2 regions of the Peribacillus sp. FSL E2-0159 genome follow, and region 2 is predicted to be linked to the other one. Evidence: riboswitches for the same ligand, from Rfam matches in the RefSeq annotation. Region 2 holds a riboswitch; the other holds the start of a gene.

Region 1 (7,596 bases), 1.8 Mb from region 2:
GCGGTTAGCGAGTGAGGGTTTGACCAAAAGGGAGGGGAATTCATGTTTGCGATTTTTAAAAAGCTGTCCTGGTTCTTTAAAGAACAGTGGCAGCGCTATACTTTGGCGATTTTATTTCTATGTCTAGTGAATATCTTGGAGGTTATCCCGCCAAAACTTGTCGGGAATGCCATCGATGAAATGAACAATGGCAGCATGACGCAGGAAGGGGTCATGAAATACGTTATTTATTTGCTCATGGTACTGAGCGGCAGTTACCTATTTGGTTACTTATGGAGTTATCTGTTATTTGGCGGCGGAAACTTGGTCGAACGAAAACTAAGGTCTGGATTTATGGGCCATTTGCTGAAAATGACGCCGACTTTTTATGAAAAAAACCGTACAGGGGATTTAATGGCAAGGGCAACCAATGATTTAAAGGCAATATCCCTCACTGCTGGTTTCGGAATATTGACCCTCGTCGACTCGGTGCTGTTCACCATTACGGTTGTAGTCATGATGGGAGCCACGATCAGCTGGCAGTTGACGATTGCGGCGGTGCTGCCACTTCCGATCATGGCAGTGATGATGCAAATTTACGTGAAGAAAATTTACAAACGTTTTACGGATGCACAAGCAGCTTTTGGTACTTTAAATGACAAGGTCCTGGAATCCATTTCAGGTGTCCGTGTTATCCGGGCCTATGTCCAGGAACGGGAAGATGAAAAGCGATTTGATGAAATGACAGAGGATGTATATCGCAAAAATCTAGCCGTGGCAAGAATCGATGCCCTCTTTGATCCGACAATCAGCATTATCATCGGCATCAGTTATTTAATCGGGTTGGGTTACGGGGCTTATCTTGTGTTTCAACAGGCCATAACGCTTGGCGGACTTGTTTCGTTCAATGTGTACCTAGGCATGTTAATTTGGCCGATGATCGCGGTGGGGGAACTGATCAATGTCATGCAAAGGGGAAATGCTTCACTAGATCGTGTTCAGGATACCCTTTCATATGAAGCGGATGTGAAAAATTCATTGGGTCTGGAAAGTATTCCAAAACCGGGAAATATCCAATTCAATTCAGTGTATTTTACATACCCTTCCTCAACGGTTGTGAATCTATCCAATATTTCCGTTCAGCTTGAGCGCGGTCAAACATTGGGGATAGTGGGGAAAACAGGAAGCGGAAAAACGACATTCGTAAAGCAATTGCTGCGGGAATATCCTTTAGGAACAGGTGAAATCGCTTTTGCAGGCATGCCTCTGGAGCAACTGAACCTTGAAGATATTCGTAAATGGATCGGCTACGTTCCACAGGACCATTTTTTATTCTCGAAGTCTGTTAGGGAAAATATCTTATTCGGTAAAATGGATGCAACGGAAGATGAACTGGCTGAAGCTATCCGGCTTGCGGATTTTGAGAAGGACTTAATGATGCTGCCAAATCGTCTTGAGACACTCGTCGGTGAAAAGGGTGTAGCTCTATCTGGAGGGCAAAAGCAGAGGATCTCGATTGCCAGGGCACTGATCAAAAATCCGGAAATCCTTATATTGGATGATTCCTTATCCGCTGTAGATGCAAAAACTGAAACGACGATCATCGAAAATATCCAAAATGAACGGGCGGGGAAAACGACCATCATCACAACCCATCGCTTATCAGCCGTTCAGCACGCGGACAGAATTATCGTGTTGGACAGCGGAGAGATCATCGAAGAGGGGACTCATGCGGACTTACTGCAGAATGCTGGCTGGTATAGGGAACAATATGAACGACAGCAGGTTGACGAAGGGACGGAGGTGAAGGCATGAAGGTCGTAAAGAAACTTTTTAATTATGCTGCCCTTTATAAAAAACTGATCATTGGCGCTCTGATCATGCTGGCACTTTCGGTAGCGGCCGATTTAACAGGTCCTTTCGTTGCCAAGAAAATCATCGATTCACATATACTTGGCATCGAATCTACCTGGTATGAAGCGGGTAAAGGAAAGGATGCTGTTAAGTATGATGGAAATTGGTATAAACGGGCTGATTACTTTGCAAAAGGTGAGAAGAAAGGCAGGGAAGTCCATGTTCTGCAGGTTGGCAATCAATTTGTCTTCGTAAATGAAGCTGTCCCTATCGATGGGCGCAGAACCTTGGAGAGCCAATCGTTGATCATCAAGAAAGACGGGAAAGAGCAACGTGCGCAAGCAGTGAAATTGACGAGTCAGGAAGTGATGCGGTTTTACCAACCGGAAATCCCGCGGATCATTAAGCTTGTGACTTTTTATTTTAGTCTTGTCATCCTTTCCTCCATTTTTCAATATGGGCAGAGCTTTTATTTACAGAAAGCGGCTAACCGAATCATACAGAAGATGCGAAATGATATTTTCACACATATTTCCCGTCTGCCGATACGTTATTTCGATAATATGCCAGCGGGGAAAATCGTTGCCAGGGTCACTAATGATACGGAAGCGATCCGGGAATTATATGTAACCGTGCTAGCCAACTTCTTCTCGAGTACAATTAATATCTTAGGCGTTCTAATTGCTTTGTATATTCTGGATCCACGAGTCGGTACCATTGGCCTTTTACTTATTCCGATCATCGTTATCTGGACGATGGTATATCGTAAATTCGCCTCGAAATATAATCACATCATTCGGGAAAGGGTCAGCGATATTAATGGGATGATCAATGAATCCATTTCTGGAATGAGCATCATTCAGGCATTTGGACGTGAAAAGGAGACGAAGCAATCTTTTGAAAATCTGAACCGGGAGCATTATTCCTATCAAAATAAAATGCTCCATTTGAATTCGTTGACGGGTGGAAACTTGATTGGTGTCATTAAGGTTTTGGCGCTAATGGCATTCGTCTGGTATTTCGGTGGGATTTCCCTTACAGCGAGTTCGGCCATTTCCTTAGGGATGATGTATGCAATTGTTGATTTGATCAGCCGCCTTCTACATCCGCTTCATGGAATCGTCAATCAGTTCGCTAATCTTGAACAGGCACTTGTTGCAGGGGAGCGGGCGTTCAGTTTATTGGATGAGCAGGGATTGGCAGTCAGTGATGAAAACATATCTAGATACAAAGGGAACGTGCAATTCGAAAATGTTTCTTTTGGTTATAAGGATAATGAATATGTGTTAAGGGACATTTCCTTCTCTGCTAAACAAGGGGAAACGGTCGCTTTAGTTGGCCATACTGGGTCAGGAAAAAGTTCCATAATGAATTTATTGTTCCGTTTTTATGACAGTAGTGAAGGGCAAATTAAAATCGACGGAAGGAATATATTGGATATTCCTCATCAGACGCTTAGGGAACATATGGGAATCGTCCTTCAGGATCCCTATTTATTTACTGGCACCATCGCATCCAATATCAGTCTGAATCATAAAGGCATCACAAGGGAAATGGTTGAAAAATCATTAAGAGATGTTGGGGGGGACAAAGTGCTTAAGCATCTTCCTTTAGGGCTGGACGAACCCGTGATCGAAAAAGGAGGAACGCTGTCTTCTGGACAGCGGCAGCTAATCTCTTTTGCCCGTGCTCTTGCATTCAATCCTGCAATATTGATTTTGGATGAAGCGACAGCAAGCATCGACACCGAAACCGAGGCAATTATCCAGGAGGGAATGGAAGTGCTGAAAAAAGGGAGAACGACCTTCATCATTGCACATAGACTTTCCACGATAAAAAATGCCGACCAAATTCTTGTACTGGATAAAGGCCGGATTGCTGAGCAAGGTACACATGAAGAATTAATGGAATTAAAAGGGAAGTACTATCAAATGTATGAACTGCAGGCAGGTCCGCATAAGGACATGGCTGGCTGACCACGATTGTATAAGGTTGGATAATCAAGATAAAAATATAATGAGGGTGCCGTTATTGGTACCTTCAAGCATAATTGTTGATAATAGTAATCATTACGTTTAACATAAACCTATACTGACGAGGTGATAATAGTGAAACAAGAAATTCATCCCGATTATCAACAAGTAGTATTCATGGATACCAACAGTGGTTATAAATTTTTGACAGGCTCCACGAAAACGTCCAATGAAACGGTCGTGTGGGAAGACGGCAACACGTATCCATTATTAAAAGTGGAAATCAGTTCAGATACGCATCCTTTTTATACTGGAAAGCAGAAGTTTGCTGAAAAAGGTGGACGGGTGGATCGCTTCCTGGATAAATATAAAATGAAGAAATGAGAGTAAGGCCAATGGGAAATCATAGCCTTTTTATTATGAAAAAGAATAAAAATGATGCAAACAAAAAAGGGTGCCCATAATATATGGCGCACCCTTCCTTTAATCATTTTGCAGCAATTGCTTCCCCTTTTGCAATATTTACGAGGGCCGCATCGAAGTCCTTGATTAAATCGTCTGGATTTTCAAGTCCGACAGAGAGACGGAGCAAGCTGTTCGTGATGCCTCGCTTTTCCCTTTCATCGGCAGGCATTGCAGCATGGGACATTTTGGCCGGGTAGGATAATATAGATTCGACCGCTCCAAGGCTTACGGCAAAAACAGGGAGTTCGACAGTGTTAACGAAAGAACGGAAGACTTCCTCACTTTCCAATTCAAATGATAGGACCGCCCCTGCTCCAAGTGACTGGCCTTTCTGGATGGCGTGCTGTGGATGATCAGCTAGGCCGGGATAATACACTTTTTTCACCAAGGGCTGCTCCTTTAAGTAGGCTGCAATCTTTTCTGCCCCTTTTTGTGAATGTTCCATTCTAACTGACAAGGTTTTCAGACCTCTCATTACAAGCCAGGCGTCCTGGACACCAAGAACCGCTCCAAAGGAGTTTTGAAGGGAACCGAGTCTTACTGCTAATTCCGGATCTTTTACGACCGCAAGCCCAGCTACCACATCACTGTGTCCGGATAAAAACTTCGTCGCGCTATGAAGGACAACATCAGCGCCCAGATTCAGTGGTTTTTGCAATGCTGGCGTCAAGAATGTATTATCAACAAAACTTAAGGCGCCGGCTTTTTTTGCGATATCACATACGGCTTGAATATCGGTCACTTTAAGTAACGGATTTGAAGGCGTTTCGATGTATATGGCCCTGGTATTTGGCTGAACTGCCGCTTTGACGCTTTCAAGGTCCGTCATGTCAACGAAGGTATGCTCAATATTGAAACGCGACAATACGCTTGTGACCATCCTGAACGTTCCGCCATAAACATCTTCGGAAATGACGATATGATCCCCGGCAGACAATAGCAGGAAAGCTGTAGAAATGGCAGCCATTCCTGATGAAAAAGCAAAGCCATGGGTGCCGTCCTCAAGTTCGGCAATGATGTCTTCAAGTGCCTCGCGAGTTGGGTTCCCGCTTCTGCTGTAATCATATTTGCCGAATTGATCGATATCGGATTGATGGAAAGTCGATGCGTGCTGAATGGGGACGCTCACGCCGCCCGTTGCCGGATCGAATTTATGTTGATTATGAAGTAATTTGGTTTCAAAGCTAAAATCATGATCTGTCATCGTAGTGCCTCCCTTTTTACCTGTGCGAATGCTTGCTGTAAGTCACCAATCAAATCATCGCTATCCTCGATGCCAACGGAGAAGCGGAGCAGGCGATTACAAACACCATTTGCCGTTCTGACTTCAAGCGGAATATCGGCATGTGTTTGTGTGGCAGGATAGGTGATGAAGCTTTCAACCCCTCCAAGGCTTTCTGCAAAAGAGATTAATGAGAGCGATTGTAAAAATGGGTTGACCGCCGCTTCATTAATGATACGGAATGAAATCATGCCGCCTCTGCCGGGATACAATACGTCCGTAACACAATCATGCTCCGATAAGTAATCTACAAGTATCTTGGCATTCTTTTCATGACGCTCCATCCGCAACGCCAGGGTTTTCATTCCGCGCATCAACAGCCAAGAATCAAATGGGCTCAAGACAGCTCCGGTACCATTGTGATGGAAGGCAAGTGCATCACATAATTCAGCGCCGCTAGCAACGATCAGTCCGGCGAGCACATCATTATGACCACCGAGATACTTGGTTGCACTGTGAATCACAATATCCGCTCCAAGCAGGATGGGTTGTTGAATTAGAGGCGTGTAAAAAGTGTTATCAACGATTAACAATAAATTATATCGTTTGGCCAATGCGGCAACGGCGCTAATGTCCGTTTGCTGCATAAGAGGGTTAGTGGGAGTTTCGATGAAGATGGCTTTCGTGTGAGGAGTGATGGCTTTTTCGATATCCTCCAAACAACAAGTGTTTACATAGTCACACTGCAACCCCCATTTTTTAAAACCTTGTTCTAACAGACGATATGTACCGCCATAAAGATCTTCGCTGACAATCCATGCATCACCAGATTTAAAAAGGGCGAGTATAGTGGAAATGGCGGCCATTCCTGAACTGCAGGCATAACCTTGGTCGCCTTTTTCCAGATCGGCGATGGATCGCTCCAATAGTTGGCGTGTAGGATTACCTGTCCTTGTGTAGTCGAATCCCGTCGATTGGCCAATTCCTTCGTGACGAAAAGCTGTTGAAAAGTATACCGGCGGATTGACTGTTCCTGTCGCCGTTTCGCTGCGATTTCCTAATTGAGCAAGATATGTTTCAGTTTTGTACATGGTTTTCACTGCTCCTTTGCGTTATATAAAATAAAAAAAAGTCTTCTTTAAGAAGAAGACTTTGATTAAGTAGGGACGAGTCATTCTTCTTATCTTCCAAGTTCACAAACTTGTGGAATTAGCACCTTTTCATTGGTTTGAAACAAATGAAGGTTGCTGAGGTGTCATCGGGCCATTCCCTCTACCTCTCTCGATAAGAGTTTAGATTATTCGATTTCTTTTGAATTTACTATATATACAAAATACTGTCAAGAACATTTTGGGTGGATAATGCTTTGATGTTCATGACTAGGTCAATTGGAGCCTAGCGGTGTCAACACTTTATGTGTCTAAAAAAAATATCCGGATTTTCATATAAACAGGAAGGATTATGGATTTTTTCAGAAAAATGGGAAGGGTCAGCCGGATATTTTTGCTTTAAAATAATAAAGTTTGTACAATGTATGGAGAGAAAGAATAATACGACATTATTCATTTCATATGCAAAAGGTCTTCAATGAATAGTGCAAACATAGGAGGAGAACACATGGAATACAGAATCGAACGAGATACGATGGGTGAAGTGAAAGTTCCTGCTGATAAATATTGGGGAGCACAAACTGAGAGAAGCCGTAACAATTTCAAAATCGGTAACGAAAAAATGCCGATTGAATTAGTTCGTGCATTTGCATACGTTAAACAAGCTGCGGCAAAGGTGAACTATGATCTTGGTGATCTTTCGGAAGTCAAAAAGAATGCCATCGTCAAGATTTGCGGCGAAATCCTTGAAGGCACACTTGATGAACATTTCCCGCTTGTAGTTTGGCAAACGGGAAGCGGCACGCAGAGTAATATGAACGTGAATGAAGTGGTCGCTAACAAAGGGAATGAATGGTTGAAAGAAAATGGTGAATCGGAAACCCTTCATCCGAATGATGATGTTAACAAGGCACAAAGCTCCAATGATACTTTCCCGACCGCCATGCATATTGCTGCCTTTATGGAAGTCGCTGAAAAATTGGTCCCTGCCATC
Region 2 (7,596 bases):
CCGCCAAACTTTGATCCGATCAGGCTTGCGATACCGAATATAAGCAAGGCCGTGCTAAGTAGAGAATCACTTATTCCCGATACGGATAGCAGGTAAGGGGATAGATAGGTATAAGCTATCGAGTATCCGCCAAGCCAGAAGAAGGTTATCGATAATCCAAGGGCAACTTTCCTTTTTTTAAGGAGGGCCAGCTGCTGGAGAAGTGGTACTGGTTTATCCCCTTTGGTAGGAGGAATGGTAAAGAATAAAAAGATCATGGCAATCAGGCCGAATAGGGCGATTCCGCCAAAGACGGATTTCCACCCGAATGCATCCGTCATAATTCTTCCGAGTGGTACGCCAATGATAAGGGAAGCTGTAAACCCCATGACAACTGTCGCAATAGAACTTGCTTGTTTATCGGGCGGAGCAAGCTTAGCGGCAATATTCAGAGCGGTGACTACAACCAAGCCTGCACCAAGTGCCATGATTATGCGTGCAAATAGAAACGGTCCAAAGCCTGGTAATAGAAAGGCAAGCAGATTGGCCACTACGAATAGTCCAAGGGAATACAACATTAATCTTCGTCTGTCTAAACTTGCTGTCAAAGCCATAAGAATGGGTGTACCGATTGCGTAGACAAGGGAGAAAATTGTAATGAGCTGTCCTGCGGCAGCAAGGGTCACTCCAAGAGAATCCGCAATCTTATCCAAAATCCCGGATATGATGAATTCGGATGTTCCTACTAAAAAACTGATAATCGCCAACATGTAAATTTTCCATGTATTAAGCAAGATAGATTCACTCCTCATTAATGATTAGTAATTTTATATAAATACATATCGTAATATGTTAATATGTATGAATAAAAAATAAACATATCGCGAAATGTCGAATTGTTAGTGAGGAAAATGAACCCAACCCTCTAAGGTACGGATCAGGTTCATTTTCATACTTCTTCTTTCAAGAAATCAGTAATTTTTGAGATTGCATCTTCATCTCGTTTGTAATACGTAAACTTTCCTATCCGCTCCGTTTTAATCAATCCTGCTCTAAGAAGCATCGAGAGGTATTGAGAGGCCGTGGACTGGGTCATGTTTAATTTTTCCGTAATCTGACTTACGCAAACGCCGGTTTCCTTCATGTCTATTCCCTCATGAGGGGTGAAGTGGAGTTCAGGCGCCTTGAGCCATTGTAAGATTTGCAACCTGGATTCATTGGATAATGCTTTAAATATCTCGATTGTTTTCATACATTTCATTATATCGAGAATTATCGATATGTCAAATGATTAATAAAAAAATCATTCCCATATTTCTTTTGCTACATCAACGACGAATTTCAGCTTTTCCCATTGCTGTTCTTCCGTTAGCTTGTTGCCGTGATGGGTAGAGGCGAAGCCGCATTGCGGGCTTAAGCATAATTGCTCGAGAGGAACGAAGTTCGAGGCTTCTTTAATGCGTGCCTTAACAGCTTCCTTGTTTTCGATTTCTCCATTTTTTGAAGTGACGACTCCTAGGACGACACGGGCTCCGCCATTTGGTATGTATTCCAATGGTTTGAAGTCCCCTGAGCGTTGATCGTCGTACTCCAAGAAGAATCCATCGACTTTTTCTTTTGCCAATAAAGTTGGGGCTATACGGGCATAACTTCCTTCGAACGCCCATGTCGACTGGTAGTTTCCACGACATAGATGTGTAGTGACGACAAGGTCTTCTGGTTTGCCTTCCAATGCGCCATTAATGACGCGAAGTGCTAGATCAATTAATTGTTCCCTCGTATATTTTCCATCTTTGAATTGGAAATCTGGAGCTGAAAGTCTGGCAATATATACATCATCCAATTGAAGATAACGTACACCTGCTTCATAAAATGCTTTCAAAGCATGCTGATAGGCTTTGATGATATCATTTGCATAGTCTTCAATATTAGGATAGATGTCTTCATTATGAATGCCTGCAGCAAATAATTGATTCGGACTGGGAATCGTTTGCTTGGCAACGGCACGTCCGTTCACGATTTTGTTCAATTCAATGAAATCACGAATGAAGGGATGTTCAGGATTGAATGAAACCTTCCCAGTATTGCGAACGTTATATCTCTCTGTTTCCACACCATCGAATGTGAGACCTTTTTCAGTCACATATCCCTCGATGCCATTTAAATGTTCGAGGAAGTCAAAGTGCCACCATGTTCGTCTGAACTCACCGTCCGTAACGACCTCTAATCCAACTTCAATTTGTTTATCGACAATCCGATTGATTTCTTCGGTTTCAACTTCACGAAGCCGCTCTGCTGAAAGGGTACCTTCCCTAAATTGCTTTCTGGCAATATGTAAACGTTCCGGTCTTAATAAACTTCCGACGTGATCGGCCCTGAATGGTGCTTTCGTTAATGTGATTGACATGTTGCATTCCTTCTTTCCTTTTAAAAATAAAAAACCTCTTCTTAAAAAATAAGAAGAGGTGTTGGCAACAAAGCTATATACTCTTCTTATCTTCAAGTTTTTACACTTCTGGAATTAGCACAGTACATGAATAGTCTGTTGCTGAGGTATCAAAGGGCCAGTCCCTCCACCTCTCTGGATAAGAGTTGTCTATTAAATTAAGTATGACTATACAGGTAGTTTGTACAAAGGTCAAGCGTTGAAGGTGGAAGATTTTGAATATACCGATTATTAATTTGGGCAGAAATGTTAACTGCATCGGGGAACCTGGCATATGCTATAACCGACGTTTCATATGCATGGCAGGAGGGGAATGCGAGGATGAGTACATTCAGTCCATTCAAAAATGGCATACCGATAACGGTAACTGAAGCCATGATAGAGAGAATTGTAAAAATGAAATCAGATGGTCACGATATTAAAGTCGAGATTACGCCAAAGCATATCGTGCTTTCAGGAACGATGGAAGTGAAAAAAATGATGTTTAAGAAAAACGTAGCTTTCCGGATTACATTAAAACCGGTACACGTCGAAAATAGAACGATTTCATTTGAATTAGTGGGAATGGAACCGATTGACAGGAATTTCATCAATCAAAGGATATTTAACAGACCGCCATTTTTTGAATTTGAAAATAGAACGATCAAGATGAATGTTAATGCTTGGAACATCGTGAGAAAAATTCCGGTGGGCACAATTAAATCGTATGAACTCGTCGAAGGTGCATTGAAAATGAAACTTTCTTTATGATTTAAGGGGATATTTTACATACATCCTTACTGCAATCTATAAAGGGAGTGCCAGGTATGTTAGTGTTATGGTGACATTGGACATGAAAAAATGTGTTTGATAAATCAAGCTCTTTAAAATATACTAAATGACTTGAAGTTTTGAGTTTTTCTGGGAATGAGGAGGATAATAATGGATCAGAAGATTTTGCCTGCTTCAGCAAGCATGAAGGATTTCGAAAGATTTTTAGAAAGTTCCTATGAAATAGGTGTGTTTCTTGATTTGCATATATCACAATTGAAAAATGTAAGTATGATGGCAAAGCAGCATAATAAGAAAATGATTTATCATGTCGATTTGATTCATGGCATAAGAAGTGATGAGTACGCGACAGAATTCATATGTCAGGAATATAATCCCTATGGGCTGATTTCGACTAAATCAAGCGTTATATTGAAAGCGAAGCAAAAGGGGGTCATTGCCATCCAGCGAATCTTTTTAATAGACTCACATGCGCTTGAGAAGAGTTATAAGCTGGTGCAGAAAACCAAGCCGGATTATATCGAAGTATTGCCGGGCGCCATGCCATGGATGATAAAAGAAGTGAAGGAACGATTGCAGACACCCATTTTTGCAGGCGGCCTCATACGTACTTCGGATGAAGTCCTGAACGCCCTCGATGCTGGAGCGTCGTCAATCACCACTTCCAAAACTGAATTATGGGATATCGTCTAATAGGGAAATTGAAAAAAATTACAGAAAAATAGATTAATTTTTCACAAAATATTGACAGCGTTTTCATAACCTAGTATATTTTACAGTACAAGTTAATATATGTGACGGAGACTAGGAGATTCACAACAGATCTATTCATAATTTTTTTATGAAGATAGTTCTGCTGTGGATCTCCTTTTATTTGTTGGCAAGGTTTAAAAATTTATCAGGGGAGGGGTTTTATCATGACTCCATTTTGGGGAGAAGTGTTAGGCACGATGATATTAGTTTTATTCGGAGCAGGTATTGGGGCGGGTTCATCCTTAAAGGGTTCCTATGCAAAGGATGCCGGTTGGATCGTTATCACGATAGCGTGGGGATTGGCTGTTACCATGGGTGTTTTTGCAGTGGGTTCCATAAGCGGGGCGCATTTAAACCCGGCGGTCACAGTAGGGTTTGCTATTATTGGGGAATTTCCTTGGAGTGATGTGCCTGGTTACATCGTGGCACAAATGATTGGCGCAATCCTGGGCGCAACTCTAGTATTCCTGCACTATTTGCCACACTGGAAAGCAACTGATGATCCAGGAACGAAGCTTGGTGTGTTTGCGACTTCACCTGCGATCCCGCACACATTTTCAAATCTATTAAGTGAGATGATTGGAACTTTCATCCTTATTCTTGGTTTATTATTTATAGGTGCCAATGATTTTACAGAGGGTCTAAACCCATTCGCAGTAGGGTTATTGATTGTCGTGATCGGGATGTCACTTGGGGGAACGACCGGATACGCCATTAACCCGGCCCGCGACCTGGGGCCGCGCATCGCTCACTTTTTGCTGCCGATACCTGGTAAAGGCAATTCCAATTGGGGCTATTCATGGATTCCGGTCGTTGGACCGATTGTTGGGGGTTCACTTGGTGCCGTTTGTTATAAAGCCTTCTTTATGGGGGAAATAACAGCAGGATTTTGGTCTGTTTTGGGTGCAAGCCTGGTACTATTGATATTAGCCTATGCTTTTGGTAAAAAACAGTCACATGAATTGGAAAGCAGAAATATCGCTAGTTAAATTAAAAGGAGGGGCATACACAATGGAAAAATACATTTTATCATTAGATCAAGGAACAACAAGTTCGCGGGCGATTTTATTTAACGTAAAGGGGGAAATCGTCCATTCTTCCCAAAAGGAATTCACGCAGCATTTTCCTAAACCAGGCTGGGTCGAGCATAACGCCAATGAGATTTGGGGATCGATCCTGGCGGTGATTGCCGGTGTACTATCCGAATCCGGTGTAAAGCCAGAGCAAATTGCCGGTATCGGGATCACTAATCAGCGTGAAACAGCAGTCGTTTGGGATAAGGAAACAGGTACCCCTGTCTATAATGCGATTGTATGGCAGTCCAGGCAAACAAGTGAAATCTGTGATGATTTGAAGGAAAAGGGACTTAATGATCTATTCCGGGATAAAACGGGATTGTTGATAGATGCATATTTTTCCGGAACGAAAGTGAAATGGATCCTCGATAATGTAGAAGGGGCACGACAAAAGGCGGATGAAGGCAAGCTGTTATTTGGTACCATCGATACTTGGCTGATCTGGAAGCTATCAGGGGGCAAGGCTCATGTAACGGACTATTCCAATGCATCCCGGACATTGATGTACAATATCCATGAACTGAAATGGGATGAAGAACTGCTTGAGATATTGACTGTACCAAAGTCAATGCTGCCGGAAGTAAGGCCTTCATCTGAGGAGTATGCACGTACAATCGAATATCATTTCTTCGGCCAATCAATTCCGATCGCCGGGGCAGCCGGTGATCAACAGGCAGCATTATTCGGCCAAGCCTGCTTTAATGAAGGAATGGCTAAAAATACGTATGGAACAGGCTGTTTCATGCTCATGAATACAGGCGAAAAGGCTGTCAGTTCCGAACACGGTCTATTGACGACCCTTGCTTGGGGATTGAATGGGAAGGTCGAATATGCACTGGAAGGCAGTATATTCGTAGCTGGCTCCGCAATCCAATGGCTGCGTGACGGTCTGCGGATGCTTCATGATGCCAAGGACAGCGAAGCCTATGCAAAACGGGTGGAAAGTACGGATGGAGTATATGTGGTACCGGCTTTTGTAGGACTTGGAACTCCATATTGGGACAGCGAAGTGCGGGGAGCCGTTTTTGGTTTGACGCGCGGCACATCCAAAGAACATTTCATTCGTGCCACACTTGAATCACTTGCGTATCAAACGAAGGATGTCCTTGATGCAATGGAGGCGGATTCAGGAATCGAGCTGCAGACATTAAGAGTGGATGGCGGGGCAGTCAAGAATGACTTCTTGATGCAATTCCAAAGCGACTTATTACGGGTGCCAGTCGAGAGGCCGACCATAAACGAAACTACAGCATTAGGTGCTGCATACTTAGCTGGCCTTGCTGTCGGGTATTGGAAGGATCAAGAAGAAATCTCCCGGCAATGGGCAGTAGACAAAACCTTTAAACCATCCATGGAAGAGCAAGATAGTGAAAAATTATATGAAGGCTGGAAAAAAGCTGTACATGCCGCTATGGCGTTTAAATAAAAAACAAGATGTATTCTTACTCAAATGAGCTGGAGTATGCTATAATCAAATCAAGTTAATAACTCGGCCGGAGAACAGGAGAGACCATGAATGCGTTATCGTTAATTCGATAATGTGCATTTATGGTCTCTTTTTTTGTTTTTATTGGCGGATTAGGGATATTAATATCTATATAAACTATGCGAACAAATGAACCAATTGAATATAATGACCGAATTCACGAGTAAAAGTGCAGAATTCACGAGAACAGGACGAATTCACGAAAAAAAATAGAATGCAATACTTAAAGGAGGAGTCAGGCATGAGGTTTTCAAATATATTTCGGGAAGAAACGATCGAACTTCTGAAAAAAGAAAAATATGATGTGGTTGTCATTGGTGGGGGAATTACCGGTGCAGGGATCGCCCTGGATGCAACGACCCGTGGAATGAAAGTGGCATTGGTTGAAATGCAGGACTTTGCAGCAGGTACATCAAGCCGCTCGACAAAACTTGTTCATGGCGGATTGCGGTATTTGAAGCAATTTGAAATAAAAATGGTTGCCGAGGTTGGTAAAGAGCGAGAAATCGTTTATGAAAATGGACCGCATGTGACCACGCCGGAATGGATGTTGTTACCGATGCATAAAGGTGGCACCTTCGGGAAATTCAGTACCTCCATTGGACTTCGGGTATATGATTTCCTTGCGGGGGTTAAAAAAGCTGAACGCAGGAAAATGCTTTCGGCGGATGAAACACTAAAACGGGAGCCTCTTGTTAAGAAAGAGGGACTGAAGGGCGGCGGCTACTATGTTGAATATCGGACAGATGATGCACGTCTTACGATTGAAGTCATGAAAGCGGCTGTCGATAAAGGTGCAACACCGATAAATTATACAAAAGTAGATAAATTGTTATATGAAAATGGAAAGGTGAACGGCATCCAAGTTGCGGATTTACTTTCAGGTGATTCTTTTGAAATATACGCAGACAAAGTTATTAATGCAGCAGGTCCGTGGGTGGATTCCATTCGTGAGAAGGACCAATCGAAAAAAGGAAAAACGCTGAAGTTATCCAAGGGTGTTCATGTGGTCATCGACCAATCGAAATTCCCTTTGAAGCAGGCGCTATATTTTGATACGCCTGATGGACGGATGATTTTTGCCA

The links. A riboswitch is a leader RNA that binds a small molecule or an ion and turns the genes downstream of it on or off. The one in region 2 is predicted to bind S-adenosylmethionine.
Region 1: it holds a riboswitch for S-adenosylmethionine, as region 2 does, so the genes downstream of both, NYE63_RS06110 (methionine biosynthesis PLP-dependent protein) here and NYE63_RS25775 (5-methyltetrahydropteroyltriglutamate--homocysteine S-methyltransferase) in region 2, are expected to answer to the same signal.

The regions. Positions count from the first base shown of each region.
Region 1 is NZ_CP152053.1:1,226,405-1,234,000, forward strand. Features, by position in the region: gene NYE63_RS06090 (ABC transporter transmembrane domain-containing protein) at 43-1,794, shown strand; gene NYE63_RS06095 (ABC transporter ATP-binding protein) at 1,791-3,809, shown strand; gene NYE63_RS06100 (type B 50S ribosomal protein L31) at 3,942-4,190, shown strand; gene metC (cystathionine beta-lyase) at 4,294-5,475, opposite strand; gene NYE63_RS06110 (methionine biosynthesis PLP-dependent protein) at 5,472-6,584, opposite strand; SAM riboswitch class I at 6,671-6,784, opposite strand; gene fumC (class II fumarate hydratase) at 7,111-7,596, shown strand, end outside.
Region 2 is NZ_CP152053.1:5,257,141-5,264,736, reverse strand. Features, by position in the region: gene NYE63_RS25785 (MFS transporter) at 1-773, opposite strand, end outside; gene NYE63_RS25780 (metalloregulator ArsR/SmtB family transcription factor) at 929-1,231, opposite strand; gene NYE63_RS25775 (5-methyltetrahydropteroyltriglutamate--homocysteine S-methyltransferase) at 1,283-2,386, opposite strand; SAM riboswitch class I at 2,470-2,571, opposite strand; gene NYE63_RS25770 (hypothetical protein) at 2,747-3,175, shown strand; gene NYE63_RS25765 (glycerol-3-phosphate responsive antiterminator) at 3,347-3,889, shown strand; gene NYE63_RS25760 (MIP/aquaporin family protein) at 4,114-4,938, shown strand; gene glpK (glycerol kinase GlpK) at 4,961-6,451, shown strand; gene NYE63_RS25750 (FAD-dependent oxidoreductase) at 6,753-7,596, shown strand, end outside.